DNA from 2 places in the Streptomyces sp. Qhu-G9 genome. Region 2 is predicted to be linked to the other one. Evidence: riboswitches for the same ligand, from Rfam matches in the RefSeq annotation. Region 2 holds a riboswitch; the other holds the start of a gene.
What was found. A riboswitch is a leader RNA that binds a small molecule or an ion and turns the genes downstream of it on or off. The one in region 2 is predicted to bind glycine.
Positions count from the first base shown of each region.

Region 1 (15,167 bases), 4.8 Mb from region 2:
TACGCAGCGTCTGGAAGAGGAGAAGCAGGGGCTCGAGGACCAGCGGACCGAGCTGGAGAACAGCTCGGACCAGGCCGAGGAGGCCCGCAAGCAGACCGTCGAGAAGGAGAAGCAACTCGGCATTCTGGCGGGCACCGTGGCGGCGCAGGGTCCCGGCATCACGCTGACGATCGACGACGCGAAGGGGACGGTCGAGGCCGACATGCTGCTCGACGCGGTTCAGGAGCTGCGCGCGGCCGGCGCTGAGGCGATCCAGGTCAATGGCGTACGGGTCGTCGCCGGCACCTATCTGACGGACGTGAGCGGGGGAGTCGCCGTGGACGGGAACAAGATCAGCTCTCCCTATCGTTTCAAGGTCATCGGCAAGCCGCAGGACCTCGAACCGGCGCTCAACATCCCTGGCGGAGTGGTGCAGACTTTGGAGAAGGAGCAGGCCACTGTGACGGTGGAGCGCTCGGACAAGATCGTCGTGGACGCCTTGCGACCGGCGAAGCGGCCTGACTACGCTCGGTCGTCCTCCCAGTGAACCGGGGGCGCTTGGAGGCCGCTCCGCGAGGGCATGAGGTTGCGGGGGGTCGACGCACCGAATGGGTGGTGCGTGGTGGAAACTGTCTGGTGGATACGGACGTTGTGAGGGTGTCCGGCTCGACCGGTGTGTGCAATCAGGGTTCGTCCTGCCCCACGGGCGGGTCTGTTTCGGTCAAGGGGAATCGCCCGTGAAGTTGTTTGGGAAGTTGTTCGGCAAGAGCGCACGAGAGGGCAGCGACAACGCCACTGCCCGGCACCGTGCACGCCCCTCGGACGCCGAGGAGCAGGGAGACCGCCCGCTGTTCAGGGACCAGGTCGGTGGGCCGGGCGGTGACATTTCCGGTGGTCAGGGCGCGCCGTCTGTTGACCCTGCCCAGTCGGGACGCATAGGTTTCGGGGACCCGTCAGCCTCGGGTACGGGTGGTGGATTCGGCTCCGACCCGTACGCGTCCAATGCCCCGGCGGGGCAGCCGCGGCAGGAGGATCCGTCCATGTCGGCCCTGGTGTGTACGAGGTGCGGTAACCGCAACGCGGAAGCGAGCCGCTTCTGCTCGAACTGTGGTGCGCCGCTGCGGGCGGGGGCGACCCCGGAGCGTCCGTCGGAGACCACCTCGACGATCTCCATCTCGGGTCTCGAGGCCTACGACGCCGAGGTGACCGGCCAGACACAGATGCCGATGCTCTCGCCCGAGGCGCAGGCCGCGGTCGACGCGCTGCCGCTCGGCTCGGCGCTCCTGGTGGTGCGGCGGGGGCCCAATTCGGGCAGCCGCTTCCTGCTGGACGGCGAGCTGACCACCGCGGGCCGTCATCCGCAGAGCGACATCTTCCTGGACGACGTGACCGTGTCGCGACGCCATGTGGAGTTCCGCCGTGAGCCCGACGGCTCGTTCACGGTGGCGGACGTCGGCAGCCTCAACGGCACGTACGTCAACCGGGAGCGGATCGACCGGGTCCCTCTGTCGAACGGTGACGAGGTGCAGATCGGCAAGTACCGGCTGGTCTTCTACGCGAGCCAGCGGGGCATCTGACCCTCCCCCAGACTTTGTCCGGGGAGACCCCCAGGGAAGGTCCATGCTTCGAACACCGAGCGGCGGTGCCGGAAACGGCGCCGCCGCCACGGACAACGGGCTGATGAGCATCGGCACGGTACTGAACGTGCTGCGTGACGAGTTCCCCGAGGTCACCGTCTCCAAGATCCGTTTTCTGGAGTCCGAGGGGCTCATCGAGCCGCAGCGGACACCGTCGGGGTACCGGAAGTTCAGCCCGGACGACGTCGAGCGTCTTGGCCACGTCCTGAGAATGCAGCGGGACCACTACCTGCCCCTGAAAGTGATCCGCGAGCACCTGGACGCCATGGAGCGCGGCGAGGCGGTGCCGTTGCCGTCCGTGGGGCGTCAGCGCGACGGTGAGGCCCTGAGCGAGCCCGAGGGGCCCACGGTGGCCCGGATCGGGCGGGCCGAGCTGCTGGCCGCCGCCGAGATCGACGAGCAGGAGCTCGACGAGTGGGAGTCGTACGGACTCATCACTCCGCTGCTGGACGGCGTGTACGACGCCGAGGCGGTCACCGTGGCCGGACTGGTCCAGGAACTCGGGAGGTTCGGGATCGAGCCACGGCACCTGCGCGCCGTGAAGGCCGCCGCCGACCGGGAGGCCGGGCTCGTGGACCAGGTCGTGGCACCCCTGCGGCTCCATCGCAACCCGCAGACCAGGGCACACGCGCAGGAACGCACCAAGGAGCTGGCGGGCCTCGCGGTGAGGCTGCATGCCGCGCTGGTCCAGTCCGCGCTCGGAGTGCGGCTGCCCTGAACCGAGGGCCCGCGCGGAACGTGGGATGGGGCACCCATTCCGTGCCCGACTACCCAAAGGTGCCGGGCACGGCCTAGGGTTGCTGTGTGAACGAGCTCGACGTCGTAGGTGTCCGGGTCGAAATGCCCTCCAACCAACCGATCGTGCTCCTGCGTGAAGTGGGAGGCGACCGTTACCTCCCCATCTGGATCGGGCCGGGGGAGGCGACGGCGATCGCCTTCGCACAGCAGGGCATGGCTCCCGCGCGACCGCTGACCCACGACCTGTTCAAGGACGTGCTGGACGCCGTCGGCCAGGAGCTGACCGAAGTGCGCATCACGGATCTGCGGGAGGGCGTCTTCTACGCGGAGCTGGTGTTCGCCAGCGGTGTCGAGGTCAGTGCCCGGCCGTCGGACGCCATAGCTCTCGCTCTGCGCACCGGGACGCCCATCTACGGCAGCGACGGGGTCCTGGACGACGCCGGCATCGCGATCCCGGACGAGCAGGAGGACGAGGTGGAGAAGTTCCGCGAGTTCCTCGACCAGATCTCGCCCGAGGACTTCGGTACCAACAGCCAGTGACCGGCACGGACGCCCGGTGGTGACCCTCCGGGGCGGTCGGACGACAGGCCGTGCGGCGTCCGTTCCGAGCGCATTCGGCTAGCCTTTCCCCGCGGTGGGGCACGGGAAACCACTCTCAGGGTGATTATCACCCGGCGTGCCGAGTGTGGCGATCGTTGACGCGCCCCTGGTGACTGCCTACCGTCGAGAAGGCAGGTCAAGGACGGAGGTCGGCGTGAGAAGCAGCGGCGACGGTACGGCTGGGGGTGCCCCCGGACACGGTCTGGGGGAGAGCGGCCCGTACCCGCTTTACAGCAGCGCGGCCGATCACGTACAGCGGCCGACCGCGGTGCCGGAGGACGGTGAGGTGGCGTGCGAGGAGATCGGTTATCGCGGCCCCACGGCCTGCGCGGCCGCGGGGATCACCTATCGGCAGCTGGACTACTGGGCCAGGACCGGGCTGGTCGAGCCGAGCGTGCGGGCCGCCTACGGGTCGGGGACGCAGCGGCTCTACAGCTTCCGGGACGTGGTCGTCCTGAAGATCGTCAAGCGGTTCCTCGACACAGGGGTCTCGCTGCAGAACATCCGCACCACGGTCCAGCACCTCAGGGAGCGCGGATTTCTCGACCTGGAGCGGATGACGCTGATGAGCGACGGCGCCACGGTCTACGAGTGTTCCTCGCCGGACGAGGTCCACGCGCTTCTCCAGGGCGGTCAGGGCATCTTCGGCATCGCCGTGGGCGTCGTGTGGCGGGACGTGGAGAGTGCGCTCTCGCAGCTGCACGGGGAGCGTGTGGACACGGGCGAGACCCTCGTCGGGACCAATCCCACGGACGAACTGGCGCGGCGCCGGAACCGCGCGGTCTGACCCGGCGGCCCGGCGGGTCGCGGAGGTCCGGCGCGGCTCCCAAGGCGTGTGCCGGGGCATTGTCAGTGGCGTAGGGCAGCATCGGTGATGTGAGAACCGCGCCCACGATCCTGCATCTCGACATGGATGCCTTCTTCGCCTCGGCGGAGCAGGCAGCCAAGCCGAGCCTGCGCGGGAAGGCGGTCATCGTGGGCGGCCTCGGGCCTCGCGGCGTGGTCGCCACCTGCTCGTACGAGGCACGGGTCTTCGGGGTGCATTCGGCGATGCCCATGGCGCAGGCCCGCCGCCTGGCGCCGAACGCCGCGTACCTCGTACCGCGCTTCGGGCTCTACCGGCAGATCAGCGAGCAGGTGATGGGGCTGCTGCGGGAGCTGTCGCCGCTGGTGGAGCCGCTCAGCCTGGACGAGGCGTTCGTGGACCTGGAGGCCGGGCAGGCGGCCTGGGACGAGGGGTCGGCGCGGCTGGCCGCGGGGAAGCTGCGCGCGGACATCCGGGCCGTCACCGGGCTGACCGGATCGGTGGGGCTCGCCGCCTCCAAGATGCTCGCGAAGATCGCCTCCGAGCAGGCCAAGCCCGACGGGCTCGTGCTGATCGAGCCGGGCAGCGAGCGGGAACTGCTCGCGCCCATGTCGGTGCGCATCCTGCCGGGCGTGGGACCCGCCACGGGGGACCACCTGCGGCGGGCCGGGATCACCACGGTCGGGGAGCTCGCGGAGGCGGGCGAGGACGAGCTCGTACGGCTGCTGGGGAAGGCGCACGGGGTCGGTCTGTACGCGATGGCGCTGGCCCGTGACGAGCGGGCCGTGGTGGCGGAGCGGGACACCAAGTCGGTGTCCGTCGAGGACACGTACGACGTGGACATCCACGAGAGGGTGCGTGTGCGGACGGAGGTGCAGCGGCTCGCGGACCGGTGTGTCCAGCGGCTGCGGGGCGCGCACCTGTCGGGGCGGACCATCGTGCTGAAGGTGCGGCGGTACGACTTCTCCACACTCACCCGGTCCGAGACGCTGCGAGGGCCGACGGACGATCCCGCGGTGGTGCGGGAGGCGGCGGCGCGGCTGCTGGAGTCCGTGGACACCACGGGAGGCGTACGGCTGCTGGGGGTCGGGGTCTCGGGGCTCGCCGACTACACGCAGGAGGATCTCTTCGCCCAGGCCGGGGCCGCTGCCGCGGGGGAGCCGGTGGGTTCCGGTGAGGAAGTGGCAGTAGAGCCGGCCGTGGAGCCGGTGCCCGTAGCCGAGCGGCGGTGGCACGCGGGGCACGATGTGCGCCATGCCGAGTTCGGGCACGGGTGGGTGCAGGGGAGCGGGGTGGGGCGGGTGACTGTGCGGTTCGAGACGCCGGGGTCCGCGCCGGGGCGGGTACGGACGTTCCGGGTCGACGACCCCGCGTTGGAGGTGGCGGAGCCGTTGCCGTTGGTGGAGCGAAGACCCGGCGATGCGGGGGTGCCCGCGGGGTCGCCCGCGGCGGCCGGGGAGGGGTGACCGAGGCTCTTTCGAGCGTGCGGGCGGCCTGCGACCGGTCGCGCGGTTTCCAGCGCCCCGAGGAGCCGCAGTCGCCCGCGCCTGTGAAGGGGTTTCTACGGGGCTTCGTCCTTGCCCGCCAGGTGGCCGAAGTCATGGTCCGGGAAGGGGGGAGGCGGGCCCACGTCCAGGCCGTAGTGGTGGTAGAGCTGCAGTTCCTGTTCCGGGGAGAGATGGCGGCCCACGCCGAAGTCCGGGGCGTCCTTGATCAGGGCGCGCTCGAAGGGGATGCGCAGGGATCCGCCGACCAGCTCGCTGGGCTCCAGCGGGACGAAGGCGTCGCGGCTGAACAGGCCGGTGCGTATGGCCGCCCACTCCGGTACGCCGGTCGCGTCGTCGAGGTAGACCTCGTCGACCGTGCCGATCCTCGTGCCGTTGCGGTCGAACGCCTTGCGGCCTATCAGGTTGCGCGGATCGATGTCGGTCTGCACGGGCCCTCCAGCTGCTCGCAACTCATCCGTAAGCACTACGAAAGAGCACTTTGAGGAGGGCGGCCACTCGAGGGAACCCCGCTGGTACGCTGGGCAACGGCTGCTGACCCCGTGCGGGAGAGTCCTCCAGGCTTCATCGGAGGCGCCGAAGGAGCAAATCCTCCCCGGAATCTCTCAGGCTCACGTACCGCACGGACGAGGTCACTCTGGAAAGCAGAGCGGTGTACGGGTGTTCGACGGGTTCCGCTCTCACCGACGGTGAAAGTCGGCGCGCCCTCGTGGCGGGCCGGTGAAGCTCTCAGGTTGAGATGACAGAGGGGGAGGCCGTTCGGGCACCCCCACGCCGTGGTGCCCCTCGAAGGTCGTCAGACCAGGAGGCCTCCGCAATGACCGCCCATCGTATTCCGCTCTCCGAGCTCGAACAGGGAATCCCCTTCGAGCAGCGTCACATCGGGCCCGACACCGAAGCCCGGGCCAAGATGCTCGCGCAGGTGGGGTACGGCTCGCTCGACGAGCTGACGGCCGCCGCGGTGCCGGACGTGATCAAGAACGCCGACACGCTCGATCTGCCGGGCGCCCGCTCCGAGGCCGAGGTGCTGGCCGAGCTGCGTTCCCTCGCGGACCGCAACCAGGTGCTGGACTCGATGATCGGGCTCGGCTACTACGGCACGTTCACGCCGCCCGTCATCCTGCGCAACGTCATGGAGAACCCCGCCTGGTACACGGCGTACACGCCGTACCAGCCGGAGATCTCGCAGGGCCGCCTGGAAGCGCTGCTCAACTTCCAGACCGTCGTCGCCGACCTGACGGGTCTGCCGACCTCCGGTGCGTCGCTCCTCGACGAAGGCACGGCGGCCGCCGAGGCCATGGCGCTGTCGCGGCGCATGGGGAAGAACAAGAAGGGCCTCTTCCTCATAGACGCGGACACGATGCCGCAGACCATCGCCGTGATCGAGACCCGCGCCGAGCCCACCGGCGTCGAGGTCGTCGTCGCCGACCTGAGCGAGGGCATCCCCGCCGAGCTCGCCGAGCGCGAGATCAACGGCGTGCTCCTCCAGTACCCCGGTGCCTCCGGAGCCGTCCGCGATCTCGGGCCCGTCGTCGAGCAGGCGCACGAGCTGGGAGCGGTCGTCACCGTCGCCGCCGACCTGCTCGCCCTGACGCTGCTCACCCCGCCCGGTGAACTGGGCGCCGACATCGCCGTCGGCACGACACAGCGTTTCGGCGTGCCGATGGGCTTCGGCGGGCCCCACGCCGGATACATGGCCGTGCGCGAGAAGTTCGCGCGCAGCCTGCCCGGACGGCTCGTCGGCGTCTCGGTCGACGCGGACGGCGACAAGGCGTACCGGCTCGCCCTGCAGACGCGCGAGCAGCACATCCGCCGTGAGAAGGCGACCAGCAACATCTGTACGGCTCAGGTACTGCTCGCCGTGATGGCCGGCATGTACGCCGTCCACCACGGTCCCGAGGGCCTTCGGGCCATCGCCCGGCGCACCCACCGGTACGCCACGATCCTCGCCGCGGGCCTGGCGGCGGGCGGCGTCGAAGTCGTCCACGAGGCGTACTTCGACACGCTCACCGTCCGGGTGCCGGGCCGGGCCGCCGAGGTGCTCGCGGCCGCACGCCAGGGCGGGGTCAACCTTCGCCCGGTCGACGCCGACCACCTGTCCCTCGCCTGTGACGAGACGACGACGCGGGCCCAGCTGGGCGCCGTCTGGGCGGCGTTCGGAGTCGACGGTGACGTGGCGGCACTGGACGCGACGGCGCAGGACACGCTGCCGGACCCGCTGCTGCGCACCGACACGTACCTCGCGCACCCGGTCTTCCACCAGTACCGCTCCGAGACCGCGATGCTGCGCTACCTGCGCCGGCTCGCGGACCGCGACTACGCGCTCGACCGGGGCATGATCCCGCTCGGTTCGTGCACCATGAAGCTGAACGCGACCACCGAGATGGAGCCGGTCACCTGGCCCGAGTTCGGGCAGCTGCACCCCTTCGCGCCCGCCGAGCAGGCGCAGGGCTACCTCACGCTCATCGGTGAGCTCGAGGAGCAGCTCGCCGAGGTCACCGGTTACGACAAGGTGTCGCTGCAGCCCAACGCGGGCTCGCAGGGCGAGCTGGCCGGTCTGCTGGCCGTCCGCGGATACCACCGGGCCAACGGCGACGAGCAGCGCACCGTCTGCCTGATCCCGTCCTCCGCGCACGGCACGAACGCGGCCAGCGCGGTGATGGCCGGGATGAAGGTCGTCGTAGTGAAGACCGCCGAGGACGGCGAGATCGACGTCGAGGACCTGCGGGCCAAGATCGAGCAGTACCGCGACGAGCTGTCCGTGCTGATGATCACGTACCCCTCGACGCACGGGGTGTTCGAGGAGCACGTCGCCGACATCTGCGCGCAGGTGCACGAGGCGGGTGGCCAGGTCTACGTGGACGGCGCCAACCTCAACGCGCTGGTGGGACTGGCCAAGCCGGGTCACTTCGGCGGCGACGTCTCGCACCTCAACCTGCACAAGACGTTCTGCATCCCGCACGGCGGCGGGGGCCCGGGTGTCGGCCCGGTCGGCGTACGCGCGCACCTGGCGCCCTACCTGCCGAACCACCCGCTGCAGCCCGCGGCCGGCCCGGAGACGGGCGTGGGACCCATCTCCGCGGCTCCCTGGGGCTCCGCGGGCATCCTGCCCATCTCGTGGGCCTACGTCCGTCTCATGGGCGGTGAGGGGCTCAAGCGGGCCACACAGGTTGCCGTACTCAGTGCCAACTACGTGGCCAAGCGTCTGGAGCCGCACTATCCGGTGCTCTACACCGGTCCCGGCGGGCTGGTGGCGCACGAGTGCATCATCGACCTGCGGCCGCTGACCAAGGCGACCGGCGTGAGCGTCGACGACGTCGCCAAGCGGCTCATCGACTACGGGTTCCACGCGCCGACGATGTCGTTCCCGGTGGCCGGCACGCTGATGATCGAGCCGACCGAGAGCGAGGACCTGATCGAGCTCGACCGGTTCTGCGAGGCGATGATCGCCATTCGCGCGGAGATCGAGAAGGTCGGCTCGGGGGAGTGGGCCGTGGACGACAACCCGCTGCGGAACGCGCCGCACACGGCCGCGGCGCTCGGCGGCGCGTGGGAGCACGCGTACAGCCGTGAGGAAGCCGTCTTCCCGGCGGGTGTGTCGGCCGCGGACAAGTACTGGCCGCCGGTGCGGCGCATCGACCAGGCGTACGGCGACCGGAACCTGGTCTGTTCCTGCCCGCCGCTGGACGCCTACGAGGAGTAGTCGCTCCCGCTCATGCGTCGGGGCCGGTTCCGGGAGTGCTTCCCGGGCCGGCCCCTTTTTCTGTCCGGGCGGCCTGCCCCGCCGCCCGTGGTGCGCCGTGCCGCTCAGGCGGCGGTCATCACGTCCGTGGCCAGAGGCCGGTGCGGGGCGATGATCCGGCCGTCCGGCAGGAGCTCACCGGTGTCCTCGAAGAGCAGGACGCCGTTGCACAGCAGGCTCCATCCCTGTTCCGGGTGGTGCGCCGCGAGGAGCGCTGCTTCCCGGTCGGCGGAGTCGGCTGTCGGGCACGGTGGCTGGTGCTGGCACATTGATGGGATCTTTCGCTGTGGTGTGACGTCGGTGTTCGGTGTCGTGTCTGTCCCGCGGCTCGAACTGATGCTCATTGCCGCCCCCCGTTTGTCAGATGGTTCAGACCCAGTGTTGCCCTACGGGCGTCAATCCGCAGGGATTTCGCGGCAGCGCTCCTCACAGGTTGAGGACGCATCACCCGTGCGGACGGTTCATTCCAACTGAGCTGTCACTTCGGGTGGTTCGGAGTGGCTAGATGGGGCTAGTCCGTACGGGCCGGGGGTGCGCTGCGTTCTCCTGACGTCACTCCACGCAATCCCCTTCCCACCGGTCCCGCGCACAGCGGAGTGCCCCGCGGCCGGGTGGGGCCGCGGGGCACGGAAGCCGGGGGTGTGCTCAGGCGGGTGAGCCGAGCAGGGGGGCGGGCGTCGGTGTGAGCCGATGTGTCAGGACGGGCAGCAGCTCGGCCACGCGGTGCGGTCGGTGCGCGGCGATGCCCGGCGGGGCGGGCGCCAGCGGTACGAGCAGGTCGGTGGCGGCGGGGCGGCCCTCGGCGCCGTCGGCGCCGCAGTCCCCGTGCAGCCAGAGTGTGAGCATGTAGAGCGCGGGTACGGAGAGCAGGCGTGGCTGGTACGGCCCGGGCGTCGTCTCCGCCTGGCGCAGAGCGCGTTCGGTGGCGGTGATGTACGGACCTTCGAAGAAGTGGGAGAAGGCCCATCCGTCGGGGGTCAGCCTGGTCTCCGCGGCTGCTATGGCCCGATCACCGCAGTGGACGAGGAAACGCCACCCGGCCAGCCGGGTGGTGGAGGCGCCCGTCGACGTGATGTGGTCCAGTACGTGGACGGGCAGCGGGTGTTCGGCTGTGAGGGGCCCCTGGGCGCTGCGCAGGGACGGGGTGCGTGCCTCGCGGACCGCGGTGGGGGAACCGAGGGCCGTGAGGACGGTGCGCAGTGCGGGCGCGGGAGCCAGAGGGACGTGCAGCGGCATGGTGGGTCGCCTCTCATTAGACAGGCATGGTGGCGCGAGGGCGGGGGCGGACGGCGCTGTCAGCTCTCGGGGTCAGAGGGGGCTGGGGGCGCGTGGGGCCTGTCGTCGAAGCGACGGCTGCCGCGCGGTGACCGGCACGCGTGCTCGCAGAGTTGCCGGAAGGTCTTCGCGGCTTCGCCACGAGATCCCTCCGGCGCCTTTGCGATCGCACGCACCCACACCGCGCGGCCCGCCCTTCGTGCGAACGACGTCACTTCGACGACAGTCCCCGCGACCGCGAGCGTCAACTCTCTGCCTCGTTCGCGGAGTTTATACGAAACGTGTTCAGACGATGTTTCATCTAACCGCTTCGCACATTAAAGGCAAGAGACAATTCGGTCGTCGTTACGTGTGTTTGCTCCTGGTTCTCCAGGGGTACTCGACGATGACCTCGGGATATGCCACCGAGGTGGTCGGCCGGTTCTCGTCGGTGCTTTTCACGACAGTGCCGATCGCCAAAAACAACGCGATGACTCATGCCTGGTGAATGTGCCCGGAGAACACCGCGTTCAGACTAGTGCCCGGGGGATCCTTCCGGGGCGTTATCGATCACATTGCCTGGGCATCATCCCCCGTGACCCCGGGACACCAGCGGCCGGTTCTTCGGGCTGCCCAGTCGAGGAGGGAAGCTTCGATGGGGGAGAAGGTCGTGGCGGGGCCGATCGGCCTGTCCGATCGCCGACGGTACCGCGAAAAGCTCCAGCAGTGCCTGGCGGGGCTGGCGCGCTTGTTGGCGGAGAAGCAGTTCGACCGTCCCAAGAATCTCATGGGACTGGAGATCGAGCTGAATCTGGCGGGGTCCGACGGCATGCCGAGAATGATGAATGCGCAAGTACTCGAACGCATCGCGAGCCGTGATTTCCAAACAGAACTCGCCATGTTCAACCTGGAAGTCAACATTGCTCCCCATCGGCTTGAGGGTCGTGTATTCGACCGTCTCGCGGAGGAGCTGCGGACCTCGTTCGCGTATGCCCACCGGAAGGCGAACGAGGTCGATGCCGGGATTGTGATGATCGGTATTCTGCCGACCCTCGCCCGCGACGACCTGGTCTCCGCGAACCTCTCTGACGTGGACCGCTACACGCTGCTCAACGACCAGATCGTGGCGGCCCGCGGCGAGGACTTCACGCTGGACATCGAGGGTGTGGAGCGGCTCAGCTGCACCTCGGCGTCCATCGCGCCCGAAGCGGCCTGCACCTCGGTGCAGTTGCATCTCCAGGTCACACCCGGACGGTTCGCCGATGTGTGGAACGCGGCGCAGGCCGCCGCCGCGGCCCAGATCGCGGTCGGCGCCAACTCGCCGTTCCTCTTCGGCCGTGAGCTGTGGCGCGAGTCCCGGCCGCCGCTGTTCCAGCAGTCCACCGACACCCGCCCGCCCGAGCTCCAGGCGCAGGGGGTGAGGCCGCGGACCTGGTTCGGCGAACGGTGGATCTCCTCGGCGTACGACCTCTTCGAGGAGAACCTGCGCTTCTTTCCTCCGCTGTTGCCCATCCGCGACGAGGAGGACCCGCTGCGCGTCCTCGACGAGGGAGGCATCCCGAAGCTCGCCGAACTCGTGCTCCACAACGGCACCGTCTACCGCTGGAACCGCCCGGTGTACGGCATCGCCGACGGTGTCCCGCATCTGCGCGTCGAGAACAGGGTGCTGCCGGCGGGCCCCACCGTGATCGACGTCGTCGCCAACGCGGCCTTCTACTACGGGCTCGTACGCGCACTGGCCGCCGAGGCACGGCCCGTCTGGACCCGGCTGCCCTTCGAGGCAGCGGCCGCCAACTTCGACCACGCCTGCCGGTACGGCATCGACGCCCGCATGGAGTGGCCGCGGCGCGGCCGGTACGGCGGGGTCACGCGGGTGCCCGCGGTACAGCTGGTGCTGGACGAGCTGCTGCCGCTCGCCGCGCAGGGGCTGGACGCGTGGGGCGTCGAGCCGGCCGACCGGGACCTCTACCTCGGTGTGATCGAGGAGCGGTGCAAGCGAGGGGTCAACGGAGCCTCCTGGCAGTCGCGTACGTTCCACAAGGCGCTGGAGAGCGGCATGGGGCGGGATGCCGCGCTGGCCGCCACGACGCAGCGGTACTGCGAGCTGATGCACCTCGGTGAGCCGGTGCACACCTGGCCGGTCGGGTTGCGCGAGCCGGCCGTCCCGCTGGGGTGAGGGGTCAGTTTCTGTCGCCCGCCCGAACGACGGCCTTCAGGATCACCGAGTGGATCTGGGACGGGTCGGTGACCAGATGGCCCGACCCGCCGGTCGCCTCGGCGATTTCGCCCAGCTCGTCCTTGTCGGCCTCCGGGCCCACCGCGATCGCGATCAGAGGCACGGGGCGCTCCGGGTCGGTGATCCTGCGGAGCTCGGCGACGAGGCTGGAGCGCGAGATGCTCCCGGGGTCCTGGTTCACACCGTCGGTCAGCAGGACCACCGCGTTGAACTTGCCCTTGCGATAGGAGGCCGTGGCCGCCTTGTACGCGGCCAGGGTGGTGTCGTACAGGCCGGTCGCACCGTCCGGCACCGGCTTGAGGCCACGGAAGGCCGCCGACAGCCGGTCCCGCTGCGTACCGCTGCCCACCTGGTCGCCGAGCCGGTCGGTCGGCACGAGGACGCGGTAGTCGCGCTTGCCGTCGAGCTTCGTGGAGAACGTCCACAGCCCGACCTCGTCCTCCGGGGTGAAGGTGGTCAGGGCCTGGAGCAGCGCCGCCCTGGTCACGGCCATCCGGGACTCGCTGGTGCCCGGCACCGGGTCCGACATGGACGAGGAGGCATCGACGACCGTGGTCAGACGGGCGCTCTGCACGGTGATCGTCCACATGCCGAGGGCCTCCTCGATCTCCTTGTCCGTGATCGGTTCGTCCGGCAGCACCGTGTACGGCTGCGGCGCTCGGCCTCCCGCTCCGGCGACCAGGCCGGCCGGGGCCTCGTCGTCGTCCGTACGGAAACCGTGCTTCTCCAGGATTCTGCGCCCCTCGGGCTCGCCGAGGAGTGTCATGAACCGCAGCGCCGCCCGGCTCTCGTCGGTGGTCAGCGTCGGTTCGTCGACCAGTGCGAACGGGTGGTCGAGGCGGGGCGAGCCGTCCTTCGGATAGAACAGGTCGAGGTCGTCGCCGCTGTCCGCCGACGCGTTGTACGCGAACGCCGCCTGCTCGGCGAGGATCAGCGCCTGATTGCGCCTCGGGTTGCCCTGCTCGGCGGCGGAGAGGTCGCGCGGCAGGGTCTCCAGGACCTGGCCGTCGTTGTCGGAGGTGCGCTGCGACAGGGCCTTCGCGGTGGCGGCCGCCTGCGTGTCGCCGTCCTTCGACCCGCTCGCCGCGTGGTTCAGCTGGGTCAGCGCGAGCAGGCCGGTGGCACTGCGCGAGGGGTCGCCCGCGCCGAGCTTCAGGCGGTCGCTCGTCATGGCCGCGCCGGTCAGCTCGGTCCAGGAGTACTGCTTCTCGGGCCAGCCGAGGGACTTCGCCGCCGTGGGGATCATGGCGACGGCGATGGGGGACAGGGCGACATTGCCGGCCGGGGTCACCGGAATCGACCGGTCGTCCGCCAGGACCCGGTTCACCCACACGCCAGAGTCCGGTACCCACGCCTCGAAGTCGGTCGCGCCCTTGCGCCGCGACCGCAGGTCGTCCATGACCTCGTAGGTGTCCCGGGCGGTCACGCTGATGTCGAGGCAGCTGCCGTCGGACGTCACGTCGTTGTCCCGTGCGTAGCCGGCCGCGTCCTTGAGAGCGGGCGCGATGCCGGGAGCGGCGACGATCCTGAGGCGGACGGCGCTGTCCCAGCAGGACGAGCCGAAGGAGAGCGGGCCGCCGTCGACCGCGGCCGCGGTGCCGGCGGCGAGGGCGAGCGCGAGGCCCGCCGCGAGTGCCACGTTGCGGCGCGGAATGCGTGACCGGGGGCCGGTGCGGCCCCTTCGCGGCCCGTCGGGCAAGCTGTGACGTCCCATGACGGTGTGCCCCTCCCTGATCGAGCCTTGAGCCGTAGAAGCCGGAAACGGCCGAATGGTATGGCACAAGGGGGATGCGCCCCGCATGACGTCCGTCCACCGACGGCCCGTCGCGCACGATCTTCGCAACTTCTTTCGAGACCCTAGCGGGGCGAAGACGGGGATGAGGCGGGGATTACTCAACTGGAGGCATGCGTGCAGGTGGGGCAGGGGCCGGTGGCTGATTCCTTTCCCGGGGAACGGCCCACGCGGCGGATCCTCCGCGACGAGACGTTGCTCGTACTGGGGGTCTCGCTCGGGGCGAGCGGGGTCTCCGCGCTGATCAGCTTTGTCGGGTCGGTCACCAGACCGGGAGGTCTGAAGGATCAGGCGGCCACGCTCAACGCCTCGGCCGCGCCCGGCCGTCCGTGGCTCGATCTGGCCTGGCAGCTGTTCGGGATCGCGTCCGCGCTGGTGCCGGTCGCCCTGGTCGCCCACTTCCTGCTCCGCGAGGGCAAGGGGCTGCGCACGCTCGGCTTCGACCGCACCCGTCCGTGGCCCGATCTGGGCCGGGGCGCCGCGATCGCCGCGGTGATCGGCAGCTCCGGTATCGCCTTCTACCTGGCGGCGCGCGGTTTCGGCTTCAATCTCACCGTGGTGCCCGAGGCCCTGCCCGACGTGTGGTGGAAGTTCCCCGTCCTGATCCTCTCCGCGATCCAGAACTCGGTGCTGGAGGAGGTCATCGTCGTCGGGTATCTGTTGCGCCGCCTCGACCAGTTGGGCTGGACGCCGGTCTCCGCCCTGGTGGCCAGCTCGGTGCTGCGCGGCTCGTACCACCTCTACCAGGGCATCGGCGGGTTCATCGGCAACATGGTGATGGGCGTGGTCTTCGTCTATCTGTACCGCCGCTGGGGCCGGGTCGGTCCGCTGGTGGTCGCCCACTCGCTCCTCGACATCGGGGCGTTCGTGGGATACGCG
Region 1 covers NZ_CP114283.1:3,040,428-3,055,594, forward strand. Annotated here, with positions in the region: gene O1Q96_RS15150 (DUF881 domain-containing protein) at 1-526, shown strand, start outside; gene O1Q96_RS15155 (zinc-ribbon and FHA domain-containing protein) at 588-1,556, shown strand; gene ftsR (transcriptional regulator FtsR) at 1,600-2,334, shown strand; gene O1Q96_RS15165 (bifunctional nuclease family protein) at 2,421-2,894, shown strand; gene O1Q96_RS15170 (MerR family transcriptional regulator) at 3,109-3,741, shown strand; gene O1Q96_RS15175 (DNA polymerase IV) at 3,831-5,225, shown strand; gene O1Q96_RS15180 (PRC-barrel domain-containing protein) at 5,321-5,695, opposite strand; glycine riboswitch at 5,800-5,895, shown strand; gene gcvP (aminomethyl-transferring glycine dehydrogenase) at 6,082-8,967, shown strand; gene O1Q96_RS15190 (DUF5999 family protein) at 9,072-9,275, opposite strand; gene O1Q96_RS15195 (hypothetical protein) at 9,652-10,242, opposite strand; gene O1Q96_RS15200 (glutamate-cysteine ligase family protein) at 10,916-12,436, shown strand; gene O1Q96_RS15205 (substrate-binding and VWA domain-containing protein) at 12,441-14,210, opposite strand; gene O1Q96_RS15210 (CPBP family intramembrane glutamic endopeptidase) at 14,406-15,167, shown strand, end outside.
Region 1: it holds a riboswitch for glycine, as region 2 does, so the genes downstream of both, gcvP (aminomethyl-transferring glycine dehydrogenase) here and gcvT (glycine cleavage system aminomethyltransferase GcvT) in region 2, are expected to answer to the same signal.

Region 2 (15,167 bases):
GAGGCCCGGCAGGCTGAAGGTGGTCTCGGTGAGGATCGCGCCGCCGATCAGGGCACCCAGGTCCATGCCGAACATGGTCAGGATCGGCGTCATGGTCGAACGCATGGCGTGCTTGCCGATGACGACCGGCTCGCGCAGGCCCTTGGCACGGGCCGTGCGGATGTAGTCCTCACCCAGGATCTCCAGCATGGTGGCGCGGGTGATCCGGGCGTACATGGCCGCGTAGAGGAAGGCCAGGGTGACCCAGGGCAGGATCATGCCCCCGAGCCAGCCGCTGAAGCTCTCCTCCAGCGGGACGTACTGGCCGTCGATCCATCCGAGGCCGTAACTGAAGACCGCCAGTGACAGCAGACCGGTGAAGTAGATCGGGAGCGAGACACCGCTGAGGGCGACGATCATCGCACCGCGGTCCCACAGGGAGCCGCGCTTGAGCGCGGAGAGCACACCCGCCGCGACACCGAAGATCAGCCACAGGACCGCGGCACCGAGCGCGAGAGCCAGGGTCACTGGGAAGCGGTCGGTGAGTACGGGCCAGATGGCCTGCTCGTTGCGGAACGAGTAACCGAAGCACGGGGCCGCGCAGTTCGTGACGTCGCCGCCCGACGCGTAGGTGCGCCCGACGAAGATGCCCTTGAAGAACTCCCAGACCTGGACGAAGATCGGCTCGCCCAGCCCGAGCTTCTGCCGTACGGCCTCGATCGCCGCGGGGTCGGCCTGCTTGCCCACGAACATCGTGGCCGGGTCCACGCCCGCCCAGCGGGGGACGAGGAAGAAGATGCAGAAGACCACCAGAATGATGACCACCAGCATCACTGCGGCGGCGAAGAGCCGCCTGATGAGGTAAGCGAGCACTGCTCTCGGCCCGACGGCGGGGCCGCGGGCCACCGGAGGTCTTTCCCCCACTGCCTTAAAGGCGTGGGAGGTGCCCCCAGGTGGCCCGCGGGTCACGCCGCGCCGGCCTTCACCTGCCTTTCGTGCCGTATGGCGGGTGCGCCGGTCGGGATTACTTCTTCAGAGCCAGGTTCACGAAGTCGTACTGACCGCTGTAGTTGTCGGTCGTGTAGACGTTCGCGAGGTTGCTGCCACGCCAGTTGACGAACTTCTCGAAGACGAAGGGCAGGTAGTAGCCGCCCTCCATGACCTTGTGGTTGATCTCCGTGGAGAGCTCGACCTTCTTCGCCTCGTCGAGCTCCTTGACGTAGTCGTCGAAGAGGCCGTCGATCGTCTTGTCCTTGATCAGGGCGAAGTTGTTGTTGCCGCTCTCAAGGATGTACTTGCCGCTCCACAGCGGCAGACCGAAGCCCTGGACGGTCGGGAAGTCCGGACCCCAGCCCATGATGATGATGCCGTAGTTCTTCTTCTTGACGTTCGCGGGGCTGCCGATGATGCCGCTGGTCTGCGCGCCGTCGTACTGGTCGATCTCGGCGGTGATGCCGACCTTCTTCAGCGAGGCCTGGAGGGACTCGGCGGTGGCGACCTCGACCGGCTTGTTGTTGCGGACCGCGATGGTGGTCTTGAAGCCGTTCGGCTGGCCGCAGGCCTTCAGCTCTTCCTTGGCCTTGGCGACGTTGCCCTTCTTGTTCGTCGTGGCCGACTCGTACGGGTCGTACTTCTGGCCCTCGGCGCCCGGGACGGACGGCGGCAGCATGTTGGTGCCGATGTCACCACCGGCCACCGGGCCACCGCGCGCGGTCTGCAGCGACTCGTGGTCGGCGCCGTAGATCACGGCCTTGCGGCAGTGCTCGTTGTCGAACGGCTTGACGCTCTGCGGGAAGACCGCGTAGCGGACGTAGCCGGAGACCGGGTTGTCCAGGTTGCCCTTGTGCTGCTTCAGGGCGGTGGTGCGGCCCTGCGGGGACATGCCGGTCTGGTTGATGTCCAGGTCGTAGTCGCCGTTGATCAGACGCTGGTCCATGTCATTGGCGTTGGTGAACAGGGTCAGCGTGATCTTGTCCGGGTACGCCTTGCGGATCTTGTCCGAGGACGCCTTCCACTCCGGGTTGCGGACCAGGGTCAGCGACTTGTTCGGCGTGTACGACTCGAACTTGTACGGGCCGGACGAGAACGGCTTCAGGCCGTACTTGGACTTGGTGTCCTTGTCCTGGCGGACCGGCGAGGAGGAGGCCAGCGCCAGCATGTCCTCGAAGTCCGAGTTGGCCTGCGGCAGCTTGAAGACGATGGTCTTGTCGTCCGGCGTCTCGATCGCCTTCAGACCCAGCTTGTCCGCGGACTTGTCCTTGTACGGGCCCTTGTACTCGCCCTTGGGGTCGAGGACGTCCTTCAGGTAGACCGGACCGCCGGACAGCACGTCCTGCGCCCACTGACGCTCGATGCCGTACTTGACGTCCTTGGAGGTGATCGGCTTGCCGTCCTCCCAGGTCACCCCGTCACGCAGTGTGTAGGTGTACGTCTTGCCGTCGTCGCTGATCTTCGCCGTGCTGGTGGCGAGGTCCGGGGAGAGCTCGGCGCCCTTGGCACCGGGCTCGGCGTTGCCGGTCACCAGCGTGCGGCTGTAGTACCGCATGAAGTTCCAGGCGAAGCCGTAGTAGCCACGCGTGGTGTCCCACGAGTCGGCGTCCTGGACGCCCGCGAACTTCAGCGTGCCGCCCTTCTTGGCGAGGGAGGCCTGCGCGACCTTGTTGTTCGCCGCGTTGAAGCCGGCCGCGCCGTTCTTCGAGCCGCCGTCGTCGTCGTTGCCGCCGCCGCCGCACGCCGCCGTGGACAGCAGTGCAGCGACCACGGCTGCGGCGGCCGCAGCCTGCTTACGCCGCCCTGTGGTGCGTTGGGTAATCACTCGGATCCTCCGTGTGTGTAGCGGCCCGTCGACAGATGACGGGGCCCTGGGGGTACGGCAGTTCAGCGGGAACCCTTCGGGTCGAGCGCATCGCGTACGCCGTCGCCGAAGAGGTTGAAGGAGAGCACGGTGATGAAGATCGCTACACCCGGGATGACCATGTACATCGGATCCGAGTCGTAGTAGTCGATCGCGGAGGAGAGCATCTGCCCCCACGAGGCGGAGGGCGGCTTGACGCCCACGCCCAGGAAGCTCAGCGCCGCCTCGGTCAGGATGTTGGTCGGGATCATCATCGTCGTGTAGACGATGATCGGCGCGACCAGGTTGGGCAGCAGTTCCTTGAACAGGATGTAGAAGCGGCCCGCCCCGAGGCTGCGCGCGGCCTCGACGTACTCGCGCTCGCGCATGGACAGCGTCTGGCCGCGCACCACACGTCCGACATAGGGCCAGCCGAAGAAGCCGATCACCAGGATCATGACGAACAGGCGCACGCCCGTGCCGGTCAGGCCCAGCATCTCGTTCGGCATGACCGAGACCAGCGCGATGATGAAGAGCAGCTGCGGGAAGGCCAGCAGGCCGTCCATCACCCGGCTGATGACGGCGTCCAGCCAGCCGCCGAAGTAGCCGGCGAGTACGCCGAGGACGGTGCCGAGCACCACCGCGACCAACGCCGACAGGAAGCCGACCAGGAGCGACACCCGGGCGCCGTAGACGATCCGGGCGAAGATGTCGCGGCCGCTGACCGGTTCGACACCGAAGAGGTGGTCCCCGCTGATGCCGCCGAAGGACCCGGTGGGAGTCGAGAAGAGCGGGTCGATCAGGTCCTCGTGGTGGGTCTCGGGGTCCTGGCCGACCAGACTCGTGATCACGGGAGCGAACAGCGCGATCAGGATCAGCACGAGTACGACGACACCGCCCGTCAGGGCGAGCTTGTCCCGCTTCAGGCGCTCCCAGGCGATGCGGCCGAGGGAACGCCCCTGTACCGCCTTCGCCTCGGCGGAGCCCGCGGCGAGCGCCGCCTCCTCGGCCGCACTCGGGGCGGCTTCGGCCGTCGGCTCGTGCAATGGTGCCGTCATCGTGGCAGGGACCCCTCTCAACCGGCGGTAGCCGGCCCACGCTTGCCGCTGTAGCGGCGTGATCAGTCCGTCGTACACAGGGGCGAAAACCCCCTGGACCGGGAGTCTTCAACGCCTCAGCGATCTGTAGCCAGACCTGACGGTGAATGGATGCGCAAACGTGATGCTGTCTGGGGGGTTCCGTTATCCGAACGCCGGGTAACGGGGGTCGGACGCATGACATTTGGTGCGGAACGGGCCTTGCATCCCATTTACCCGCGTAGATCGGGACATTCCGCCCGGAGGCGGTGTGGGAATGCGAGGAGGAACTCCACGAGGTGGACGCGGTCCACCCCGATCATCTCAGTACGCGCCGGGGAACCCGTACCCGCCGGCCGCCGGAGCCTGGACCGGCGCCGCGTGCGCCTCCCGGTCGTAGAACGGCCGGGCGTGCGCCCGCAGCCACAGAGCCACCGGGTCGTACTCGTCCGACATGGCGACGGTCGACACCGGCAGGCCGTCCGGCACCGCGCCGATGGACTGCTGCATCATCGCCCGCACCGAGTCCACGGCGGGCGGGCTGGTGTCGTACACGTCGAGCCCGATGGCGAGATACGGCGCCCCGAGCGAGGGCTGCACCCAGGCGCGGCGCAGCGAGCGGACGGCGGTGGTCCGGTGCGCGTTCTGCGTGAGCAGGGCGTAGAACTGCGGGATCTCGATGCCCGGCTCGGACAGTCTCAGCGGGCCCGCGGGCTGCCGCTCCAGACCGGTGGCGATACGGCGCAGATCCAGCCAGGGGATACCGACGCCGCCGCCCGGCGCATGCGGGTTCAGCCAGAGGCCGTAGTGGTCGGGGTAGAGGGTCCGGGCGACGTCGAGCCCGTCGACCACCTCGTACGAACGGTTCCAGCCGCTGGCCGAGAGCTCCTGCGCGGAGGTCACACAGGGGGCGTAACCGAAGCCGTCCACCTGCATGTTCCCGTACTGGGCGTCGGGCGAGCCCGCCTGGCCGTGCCAGAGCAGCATCCAGACCTGGCCGGACGACGGGGTCGCGAGCGCGCGAAGGAGCGCCTCGTAGGCGTCGTAACGCCCGGGCGTCACTTGGCGCAGCATGTGCTCGACCTGCCCGGCCGCGGCCGTGCCCGACGCGCTCACCTTCTACCGCCCCTTCGCGACATCCCTGACATACGGGTCCGTTCGGCGGGGCACTGTGCTCGCTTGAACACGACACCACCCCGACCGAGCCATGAAACCAGCTTAAGTGGCGATCCCGACAGCACCGTTGCGCTCCGCCGGGTTTGGTGTTGAGAGCTCGGGGCTTTCTGTTGTTCACCGCCCGGGTCGGGTGTGGTTGAGCGCGCCGTTCCCCGCGCCCCTGTGAGCGCGACTCAGAAGGTGCGGGTGTAGAAGGGGCGGACCTGTGCCCGCAGCCAGTCGCCCACCGGGTCCTGGGCCACGTCGAGGAAGACGAGGCTCACCGGGTGTGCCAGGGGAACGCGTCCCAGCGCCCGGCCGAGGGCGTCCAGCGGAAGCGTGCGCGCGCTCTCGTCCCAGTGGACCGCCTCGATGCCGACGAACATCACGGGGTCGCCGCCCTCGATGCTCGCCAGACAGCGGCGGGCGCTCAGCACGACGCCGGTCGCGGCGAACTCCGCCGAGGCCGCGGCCAGGAAGTCCACCGGATCGTCCTGCCAGTCGGGCTGGAACAGCCGGACCCGGCCGCCGCTCGCGGTCCCGTCCAGCTGGGTCCGCCCGGTCCGGCACAGCTCGGCCACGGCCGCCGGGGGCAGCGGCACACCGACCGTGCCGTCCGGGTTCAGCACGATGCCCACCTGGGGCGGCAGGCCGCGCGCGAACTCCACGGCGGGCGCGACGGTGTACGCCATGTGGTCGCCGACGACCTGGCGGAACTGCTGGTCCGAGGTGAAGACCGGCACGTACGCCTGCCCGCCGAGCTCCATCGTGGGCAGGTCGAGCGGGCCGCTGTGCGGGCCGCCGCCCTCCGGCAGCGGCACCCAGAGGAAGGCGCGCCCGACGGCCTCCACGATCCGGGCGCCCGTCGAGGGCGACGGGGGAAGCCCGAGGGAGGCGGCGAGCACCTCCTCCACCTCGTTGCCGGGCCAGCCGGCATGGGGATGCGGGTGCGCCCGTGCCGGAAAGTCCTGTGTGGGAAAATCCTGCGCCGGAATGTCCTGTGCCGGGAAGTCCATCTCTACCGCCTGCTCGAACCGCCTTCTGCGGTTGACGAGATTACGCGCCCGCCGGCCCGTTCACCGCGTCCGAGACCCGTGGAAGCCGGAATCCGCCGGCCGGGAGGGGCGCTCAGTCGCCGAAGTCGATGCGCCGCAGCACGTCCGCCGCGGCACGGTCGACGAGGACCGCGGAGCCGCAGCCCTCCGGGAGGTCGCCCTTCTCGACGGAACGCAGCAGCCTGGCGACGGCGCCGCGGTGCCGCGCGAACGCGTACCTCGAGACACCCCGGCCGCGCTCGCGCTGGCCGTCCAGGGCCGTGCCGGGATCGACGTCGAGCAGCAGCAGGTGCAGGGTGCCGCCCCGGCGCCGGGCGTCCCGGGCGAGCCAGTTGCGCACCCAGGCCTGCGTACCGCAGTCGTGCACCACGACGCCCTCGCCGGAGCGCAGAGCCCCGCGCAGGCCCGCGTAGTGCGCGGCGCGCACGAGGGGGCGGTAGACCGCGTACGGAAGGAAACGCGCCAGCCTGCCGTCCCACCGGTCGCGGGTGTCCTGGGAGTCGATGCGGCGGCCGGTCACCGCCCGGCGCATCAGGGTCGACTTGCCGCTGCCCGGCAGGCCCGTGACGACGACCAGGTCGGCCGCTCCGAACCGCAGACCGTGAGGGCTGTGACCCGCGCGCTCCCGCAGATCACGGACGACGGGCGCCGGAAGCGGGTCGCACGCCTCCCCGGCCGGTGCGGTGGGCTGCTTGGGCAGCGCGATGCCCGTACTGGTCGCGTACGCCGTGATCCTGTTCACCCTGATCGTCCTCCCCATGGGGTCGGGAGACCCATCCCCGTCGAGTGTAAAGAGAAGGTAATGCGCCGGTCCCCTCATTTCTGTTCTCGTCCTGCCACAGCCCCGTCACAGATCACTGTGAACGCCCGTGGACCCTGTCCGGACACTGTCCGGCCCGGTACGGGCCCGTCCGCCCCCCCCCGGCCGAGGCCCCTGCCGCCCCGGTCCGATGCGTGCAATGATGTGCCCGCCAACTGCATACCGGCCGCTTGAATCCGCGCGGGAGAGTTCCGGGTACGTGTACACGCAGGTGTACGAGTGCCCGGGCGCCGAAGGAGCAAGTCCCTCCCTTGAATCTCTCAGGCCCCGTTACCGCGCGGGCGAGGCACATCTGAAAAGCGGGCCGCCCCCTGACCGTCAGGGCGTCGGCTCCACCCAAGGTGCAAGTCAGTGACCACCACGTTCACCGGTGTTCACGGCGAACCTCTCAGGTTCCGATGACAGATGGGGAGGAACGACCTCGCCGTCATGCCTTGGGAGCCCCACCGATGAGCAGCAACGCCCCCGTTCAGCCGCGCCGGACCGCGCTCGATGCCCTGCATCGCTCGCTCGGCGCGACGATGACCGACTTCGCCGGCTGGGACATGCCCCTGCGGTACGGCTCCGAGCGCGACGAGCACCTCGCCGTACGCACCCGGGCCGGCCTCTTCGACCTCTCCCACATGGGCGAGATCACCGTCACCGGCCCCCAGGCGGCCGCTCTCCTGGACTTCGCGCTGGTCGGCAACATCGGGGGCGTGAAGGTGGGCCGCGCCCGCTACACGATGATCTGCCGGGCCGACGGCGGCATCCTCGACGACCTGATCGTCTACCGTCTCGCCGACACCGAGTACATGATCGTGGCCAACGCCTCCAACGCCCAGGTGGTCCTGGACGCCGTTCAGGAGCGCGCGGAGGGCTTCGACGCCGAGGTGCGCGACGACCGGGACGCCTACGCCCTGCTCGCCGTCCAGGGCCCGGAGTCCCCCGGCATCCTGAAGTCCCTGACCGACGCCGACCTGGACGGTCTGAAGTACTACGCGGGCCTGCCCGGCACGGTCGCCGGTGTTCCGGCCCTGATCGCGCGCACCGGCTACACCGGCGAGGACGGCTTCGAGCTGTTCGTCGCCCCGGCCGACGCCGAGAAGCTGTGGCAGGCGCTGACCGACGCGGGCTCCCCGGCCGGGCTCGCCCCCTGCGGGCTCTCCTGCCGGGACACCCTGCGCCTGGAGGCGGGCATGCCGCTGTACGGGCACGAGCTGAGCACCTCGCTCACGCCCTTCGACGCGGGCCTCGGCCGGGTCGTGAAGTTCGAGAAGCAGGGCGACTTCGTCGGGCGCGAGGCACTGTCCGCGGCCGCCGCCCGGGCCGAGTCGCAGCCTCCGCGCGTCCTCGTCGGCCTGCTGGCCGAGGGCCGCCGTGTCCCCCGCGCCGGCTACCCGGTCGTCGCCGACGGCAGGGTCGTCGGCGAGGTCACCTCCGGTGCGCCGTCCCCGACGCTCGGCAGGCCGGTCGCGATGGCGTACGTCGACGCGGAGCACTCCGCACCCGGCACGACCGGTGTCGGCGTGGACATCCGGGGCAGCCACGAACCGTACGAGGTCGTGGCGCTGCCGTTCTACAAGCGCCAGAAGTGACACTGGTGCGCGGGCTCCGGAAGTGAGGCACCCGGTCCGGGCGCCCCGCACGGCATCGGCCCGCGCACTCCCCAGGTGACACGGCGCGACAGCGCCGCTCGACAGCATCAGAAGTGACCCCGGGCACATCCGCCCGGCCACCCCCAGTCCCCCTGCATCAGCACTCCCCGGCGTACAGGAGAATTCAGGCCATGAGCAATCCCCAGCAGCTGCGCTACAGCAAGGAGCACGAGTGGCTGTCGGGCGCCGAGGACGGCGTCTCGACGGTCGGTATCACGGAGCACGCGGCCAACGCGCTCGGCGATGTCGTGTACGTCCAGCTCCCGGAGGTCGGTGCCACGGTGACCGCGGGCGAGACCTGCGGTGAGCTGGAGTCGACCAAGTCGGTCAGCGACCTGTACTCGCCCGTCACCGGCGAGATCACCGAGATCAACCAGGACGTCGTGGACGACCCCGCGCTGGTGAACACCGCCCCGTTCGAGGGCGGCTGGCTGTTCAAGGTGCGCACCTCGCAGGAGCCGAAGGACCTGCTCTCCGCGGACGAGTACACCGAATTCTCCGGCAGCTAAGGACTCCTGACCGATGTCGCTTCTGAACCAGTCCCTCCATGAGCTCGACCCGGACGTCGCCGCCGCCGTCGACGCCGAGCTGGACCGCCAGCAGTCCACCCTCGAGATGATCGCCTCGGAGAACTTCGCTCCGGTCGCGGTCATGGAGGCCCAGGGCTCGGTCCTCACCAACAAGTACGCCGAGGGCTACCCGGGCCGCCGCTACTACGGCGGCTGCGAGCACGTCGACGTCGCCGAGCAGATCGCGATCGACCGGGTCAAGGAGCTGTTCGGCGCCGAGTACGCCAACGTGCAGCCGCACTCGGGCGCCTCCGCCAACCAGGCCGCGCTGTTCGCGCTGGCCCAGCCCGGCGACACCATCCTCGGTCTCGACCTGGCCCACGGCGGCCACCTGACCCACGGGATGCGGCTGAACTTCTCCGGCAAGCAGTTCAACGTGGTCGCGTACCACGTGGACGACGCCGGCCTGGTCGACATGGCCGAGGTCGAGCGGCTCGCCAAGGAGCACCGCCCGAAGGTGATCATCGCGGGCTGGTCGGCGTACCCGCGGCAGCTGGACTTCGCCGAGTTCCGCCGGATCGCGGACGAGGTCGAGGCCTACCTGTGGGTCGACATGGCGCACTTCGCGGGCCTGGTCGCGGCCGGCCTCCACCCGAACCCGGTGGAGCACGCGGACGTCGTCACCTCCACCACCCACAAGACGCTCGGCGGCCCCCGCGGCGGGATCATCCTCGCCAAGAAGGCCTTCGCGAAGAAGCTGAACTCGTCCGTCTTCCCGGGCTTCCAGGGCGGTCCCCTGGAGCACGTGATCGCGGCCAAGGCGGTCTCCTTCAAGGTCGCCGCCTCGGAGGACTTCAAGGAGCGCCAGGTCCGTACGGTCGAGGGTGCCCGCATCCTCGCCGAGCGCCTCACCGCGCCGGACGCCCGCGAGGCCGGTGTCAACGTCCTGTCGGGCGGTACGGACGTCCACCTGATCCTGGTGGACCTGCGCGAGTCCGAGCTGGACGGGCAGCAGGCCGAGGACCGCCTCCACGAGGTCGGCATCACGGTCAACCGCAACGCCGTCCCCAACGACCCGCGGCCGCCGATGGTGACGTCGGGCCTGCGGATCGGCACCCCGGCCCTGGCGACCCGCGGCTTCACGGCCGAGGACTTCACCGAGGTCGCGGACGTCATCGCCGAGACCCTCAAGCCGTCCTACGACGCGGCGGCGCTCAAGGCCCGGGTGACCGCACTGGCGGACAAGCACCCGCTGTACCCCGGTCTGGGCAAGTAGTCCCGCTTCACGGGGGTACCGCGCACACTGGGAGGTGTGCGCGGTACCCCGGCCGCCCGTCACCCACCACCGCCCCGCCACGGCGCCTCGCGCCCCCGGGCCTTCACCGGCCCACCCGCCCCACCCCTGTTCCACCCGCTTCACCCCGTTTTGAGGAGTCACCGTGGCCATCTCGGTCTTCGACCTGTTCTCGATCGGCATCGGCCCGTCCAGCTCCCACACCGTCGGCCCGATGCGTGCGGCCCGGATGTTCGCCCGCCGCCTGCGCACCGAGGACGTCCTGTCCTCGGCGGCCTCGGTACGCGCCGAGCTGTACGGCTCGCTGGGCGCGACCGGACACGGCCACGGGACGCCGAAGGCGGTGCTGCTCGGTCTGGAGGGCGCCTCGCCCCGCACGGTGGACGTCGAGGGGGCCGACGACCGGGTCGAGAAGATCAAGGCGTCGGGCCGCATCGCCCTGCTCGGCGAGCACGAGGTCGGCTTCTCCTTCGACGACGACCTGGTGCTGCACCGCCGCAAGACCCTGCCGTACCACGCGAACGGCATGACGCTGTGGGCGTACGACGCCTCGGGCGCCGAACTGCTGTCGAAGACGTACTACTCGGTGGGCGGCGGTTTCGTCGTCGACGAGGACGCGGTGGGCGCGGACCGCATCAAGCTGGACGACACGGTTCTGAAGTACCCCTTCCGTACGGGCGACGAGCTGCTTCGGCTGACGAAGGAGACGGGCCTGTCCATCTCCGCCCTGATGCTGGAGAACGAGCGGGCCTGGCGCACCGAGGAGGAGATCCGCGAAGGGCTCCTCGCCATCTGGCGGGTGATGCAGGCGTGCGTCACCCGTGGCATGTCCCGCGAGGGCATCCTGCCCGGCGGCCTCCGGGTCCGCCGCCGCGCGGCCATGTCCGCCCGCCAACTGCGCGCCGAGGGCGACCCGTTGGCCCACGCCATGGAGTGGATCACGCTGTACGCGATGGCGGTGAACGAGGAGAACGCGGCGGGCGGCCGCGTCGTGACGGCCCCCACGAACGGCGCCGCGGGCATCATCCCGGCGGTCCTGCACTACTACATCAACTTCGTGCCCGGCGCGGATGAGGACGGGGTGGTCCGCTTCCTGCTCGCGGCCGGCGCCATCGGCATGCTCTTCAAGGAGAACGCCTCCATCTCGGGCGCCGAGGTCGGCTGCCAGGGCGAGGTCGGCTCCGCCTGCTCGATGGCCGCCGGCGCCCTCGCCGAGGTCCTCGGCGGCAGCCCCGAGCAGGTCGAGAACGCCGCGGAGATCGGCATGGAGCACAACCTCGGCCTCACCTGCGACCCGGTCGGCGGCCTCGTCCAGATCCCCTGCATCGAGCGCAACGGCATGGCCGCGGTCAAGGCCGTGACGGCGGCGAGGATGGCCATGCGCGGCGACGGCTCCCACAAGGTCTCCCTCGACAAGGTCATCAAGACGATGAAGGAGACGGGCGCCGACATGAGCGTCAAGTACAAGGAGACGGCCCGGGGCGGCCTGGCGGTGAACATCATCGAGTGCTGAGGGTGGGACGGGCGAAGAGGGGCAGGAGCAGGGGGAGTTGACCCCACACGCACCATCAGCCCCATCCCCCCACCGCACGGAGGAACCACCATGCTGCGCGGCATCGACGTGAGCTCCTACCAGTCGTCCTCGTACAGCACCGAAGGCCTGTCCTTCGTCTTCGTCAAGGCGACGGAGGGCCGGACGTACGTCAACCCGAAGCTGGGCGCGCAGGCGAAGAGGGCCCGCGACGCCGGCTGCGTGGTCGGCTTCTACCACTTCCTCTGGCCGGGCAACCTCACGGCCCAGGCCGAGTACTTCGTCGGCAAGGCCCCGGAGAGGGCGGGCGACATCCTCGCCGTCGACTGGGAGACGACGAGCGACGGCACCCACGCGAGCAACGCCGAGAAGGACCGCTTCATCCGCAAGGTGAAGGAACTCCGGCCGAACAACCGGGTGGTGCTGTATTGCAACCGGAACTTCTGGCTGAACGTCGACGACACCTCGTACGCCGGTGACGGTCTGTGGATCGCCGACTACGTCACCGCGGGCAAGCCCCGCATCCAGGCGACGTGGCGCTTCCACCAGCACACCGACGACCCGCTGGACAAGAACGTCGCACGCTTCGACACCATCGCCGACCTGCGGGAATGGGCGACCCCGTAGACTGCCCCGCATGGGTGGGAGTGTCGCTGCGGTCAGCAGCAACGGGACGTATGCGTTCACCAAGCCGAACCGCGGGAGCATCACGCTCCTCGCCGGACTCGGGGTCGAGGGGGACGTGCACGCCGGGACGACGGTGAAGCACCGGTTCCGGATGGCGAAGGACCCCTCGCAGCCGAATCTGCGGCAGGTGCACCTGATCCACGAGGAACTGTTCGACGAGGTGCGCGAGGCGGGCTTCGAGGTCGCGGCCGGCGAGCTAGGGGAGAACGTCACCACCCGGGGCCTCGACCTGCTGGGGCTGCCCGGCGGGACCCTGCTGCGGCTCGGTGACGAGGCCGTGGTGCAGGTCACCGGCCTGCGGAATCCCTGCGCCCAGATCGACGGCTTCCAGAAGGGGCTCATGAAGCAGGTCGTGGGCCGGGACGGGGACGGCAAGCCCCGGTTCAGGGCCGGGATCATGAGCGTGGTCGTCACGGGCGGGGTGGTGCGGCCCGGCGACCCCGTCGAGGTCGATCTGCCGGCGGGGCCGCACCTGCCCCTGAAGATCGTCTGAGCGGCAGCCCTACGCCCTGAAGTCCGCCGTACGCTCCGGTGACGCCTCGGCCAGCGCCTTCGTCACTCCCTCGACGCCTTCCCGCAGACCGTAGACGGGCGTGCCGGGCTGCTGGCGCCAGGAGTCGTCGAGGCCGCCCGCGTCCACGGTGTCGAAGCCGAGTTCGTCGATGAGGTCGCGTACGGCCTGCTTGGCGGTCGCGTCGTCGCCGGCCACCGGGAGGGCGACGCGGTCGGCGGCGCCGGCCGGGCGGTGACGGTCCAGGATGTCCTGGGCGAACGTGCCGTTGAACGCCTTGACGACGGTGTGGCCGAGCTGCCGGGCCGTCCAGCGGCTCTCCGTCAGGCCCTCGTCGAGGATCTCGGCGATCCTGCCGTCCCGCTGCTTGGGGTAGTAGTTGCCGGTGTCGATGACGGTCACCCCGTCGGCCGCCTTGTCCAGCAGCCCGGACGGCAGGTCGGGGACCGCCTTCAGGGGGATCGTGACGACGACGATCTCGGCGTCCCGCGGGGCCTCCTCCACGGTGACCGGGGTCGCTCCGGTCTCCCGCGCCAGCTCGGTGAGTGTCTGCGGGCCCCGGGAGTTGGCGACGTACACGTCGTGGCCCAGGGCGGTGAGCCGCCGGGTGAGGTTGCCGCCGATGTTGCCTGCTCCGATGATGCCGATCCTCATGTCCGACTCGCCCTTTCCGGGGGTGGATGACTCCTGTGCGGAGTGACAACCTCCGGACGGATCGGGCTATTCCGGGCCACGCCCGGAGGGCGGACACGACGAAGGGGCGCCCCCGTGGACCGGCGGGCGCCCCTGTCACTCACGTCACCTGTTGACCTGGGACCAGAACTCGTCGAACGAGAGCAGCTTGTCCCCGTTGAGGTCCCGGGCGGCGATGACGGCCTCGGCCACCGACTCGGTGACGTTCCAGTCCCCGCCCTGGGCCAGAGCCTTCTTGAACTCGGCGGCGGTGATGTAGCCGTCCCCGTCCACGTCGATGCGCTCGAACGCCTTGCGTGCTTCCTCGATGTCCGCCACCGGACCCGCCCCTTCTTGGTGCCTATCTGACGAGGTCAGATTAACGTTCCGGCCGGGCGCGGAGCGCGGCGACCACCCAGGCGAACTCCTCGGCGTGCGCGGGCAGGGGCCCCGTTCCGCGGACGAGCGCCGTCAGCTCCCGGAAGCGCGCGAGCTCCACGTGCGTCGCGGACTCCATGCGTTCCAGAACGGCGGCCCGGTCGGCGTTGCCCAGGAGCCCGTCCAGCACCTCCGCGGCGCGGGGCGACTCCGGGGCGACGCCCTGTTCCAATGCCTCGCCCGCGAGCTGCACCAGGCGGCTCATGAACCACAGGGACGTCCCGGCGGGCACCTCCGGCCCGCGGTCCGCCGCGTTGAACTCGACCGTCCTGCGCATACGCCGACGGAAATCCGGGTTCCGCATCAGCTCGGCCAGTTCCACCCAGGCGTCCACCTGCTCGGGGGTGGGGTCCTCGGGCAGGTCGGCGACGGCGAACCGCATCCGGGTGCGGATGTCGGGGTCCGCGGTGTCGAGTCCCTGGAAGGTCTCCTCCATGAAGTGGTCGATGATGTGCTTGCGCTCGGTCGCCGACAGTCGCGCCAGTTTGTTCATCAGGGTCATCTCCTCCGCGGTCGAGCCGCGTCGCGCCACGGTCGACAGCACCGCCCGGGTCACCTTCAGCGACCTGATCTGGGCGTCCAGGGCCGCCACATGGGTCGCCGCCACCTCCGCGACCGTCGTCCCGCCCGCCAGCACCCGGCGTACGTCGTCCAGGCCCAGGCCCAGCTCCCGCAGCGTACGGATGAGTTCGAGGCGGGCCACGGACGCGGCGTCGTACAGCCGGTAGCCGCCCTCGGAGCGGGTCACGGGCGGCAGGGCGTCCACGTCCGACCAGTAACGGATGGTGCGTACGGTCAGCCCGGTGGCCCGGGCCAGCTCGCCGATGGTGAAGAGTCCGGTGCCGTCGTCGATCATTTCTGGGAGTCTGGGCCTTCCAGCGGGTGGAGACTCAAGGCGTAACTCGAGGCGGAGGAGTGGTCGCGTGTCCGAGAGCCTGCGGACCATTCTCGACGCGGCGGCCCGTGGCGT
Region 2 covers NZ_CP114283.1:7,869,127-7,884,293, forward strand. Annotated here, with positions in the region: gene O1Q96_RS36690 (ABC transporter permease) at 1-852, opposite strand, end outside; gene O1Q96_RS36695 (ABC transporter substrate-binding protein) at 1,004-2,794, opposite strand; gene O1Q96_RS36700 (ABC transporter permease) at 2,857-3,870, opposite strand; gene O1Q96_RS36705 (enhanced serine sensitivity protein SseB C-terminal domain-containing protein) at 4,213-5,004, opposite strand; gene O1Q96_RS36710 (enhanced serine sensitivity protein SseB) at 5,238-6,059, opposite strand; gene O1Q96_RS36715 (AAA family ATPase) at 6,172-6,858, opposite strand; glycine riboswitch at 7,090-7,204, shown strand; glycine riboswitch at 7,205-7,333, shown strand; gene gcvT (glycine cleavage system aminomethyltransferase GcvT) at 7,368-8,495, shown strand; gene gcvH (glycine cleavage system protein GcvH) at 8,687-9,064, shown strand; gene glyA (serine hydroxymethyltransferase) at 9,078-10,340, shown strand; gene O1Q96_RS36735 (L-serine ammonia-lyase) at 10,504-11,871, shown strand; gene O1Q96_RS36740 (glycoside hydrolase family 25 protein) at 11,962-12,516, shown strand; gene O1Q96_RS36745 (MOSC domain-containing protein) at 12,527-13,069, shown strand; partial or broken gene O1Q96_RS36750 (NADPH-dependent F420 reductase) at 13,079-13,762, opposite strand; gene O1Q96_RS36755 (EF-hand domain-containing protein) at 13,886-14,098, opposite strand; gene O1Q96_RS36760 (helix-turn-helix domain-containing protein) at 14,139-15,053, opposite strand; gene O1Q96_RS36765 (GNAT family N-acetyltransferase) at 15,121-15,167, shown strand, end outside.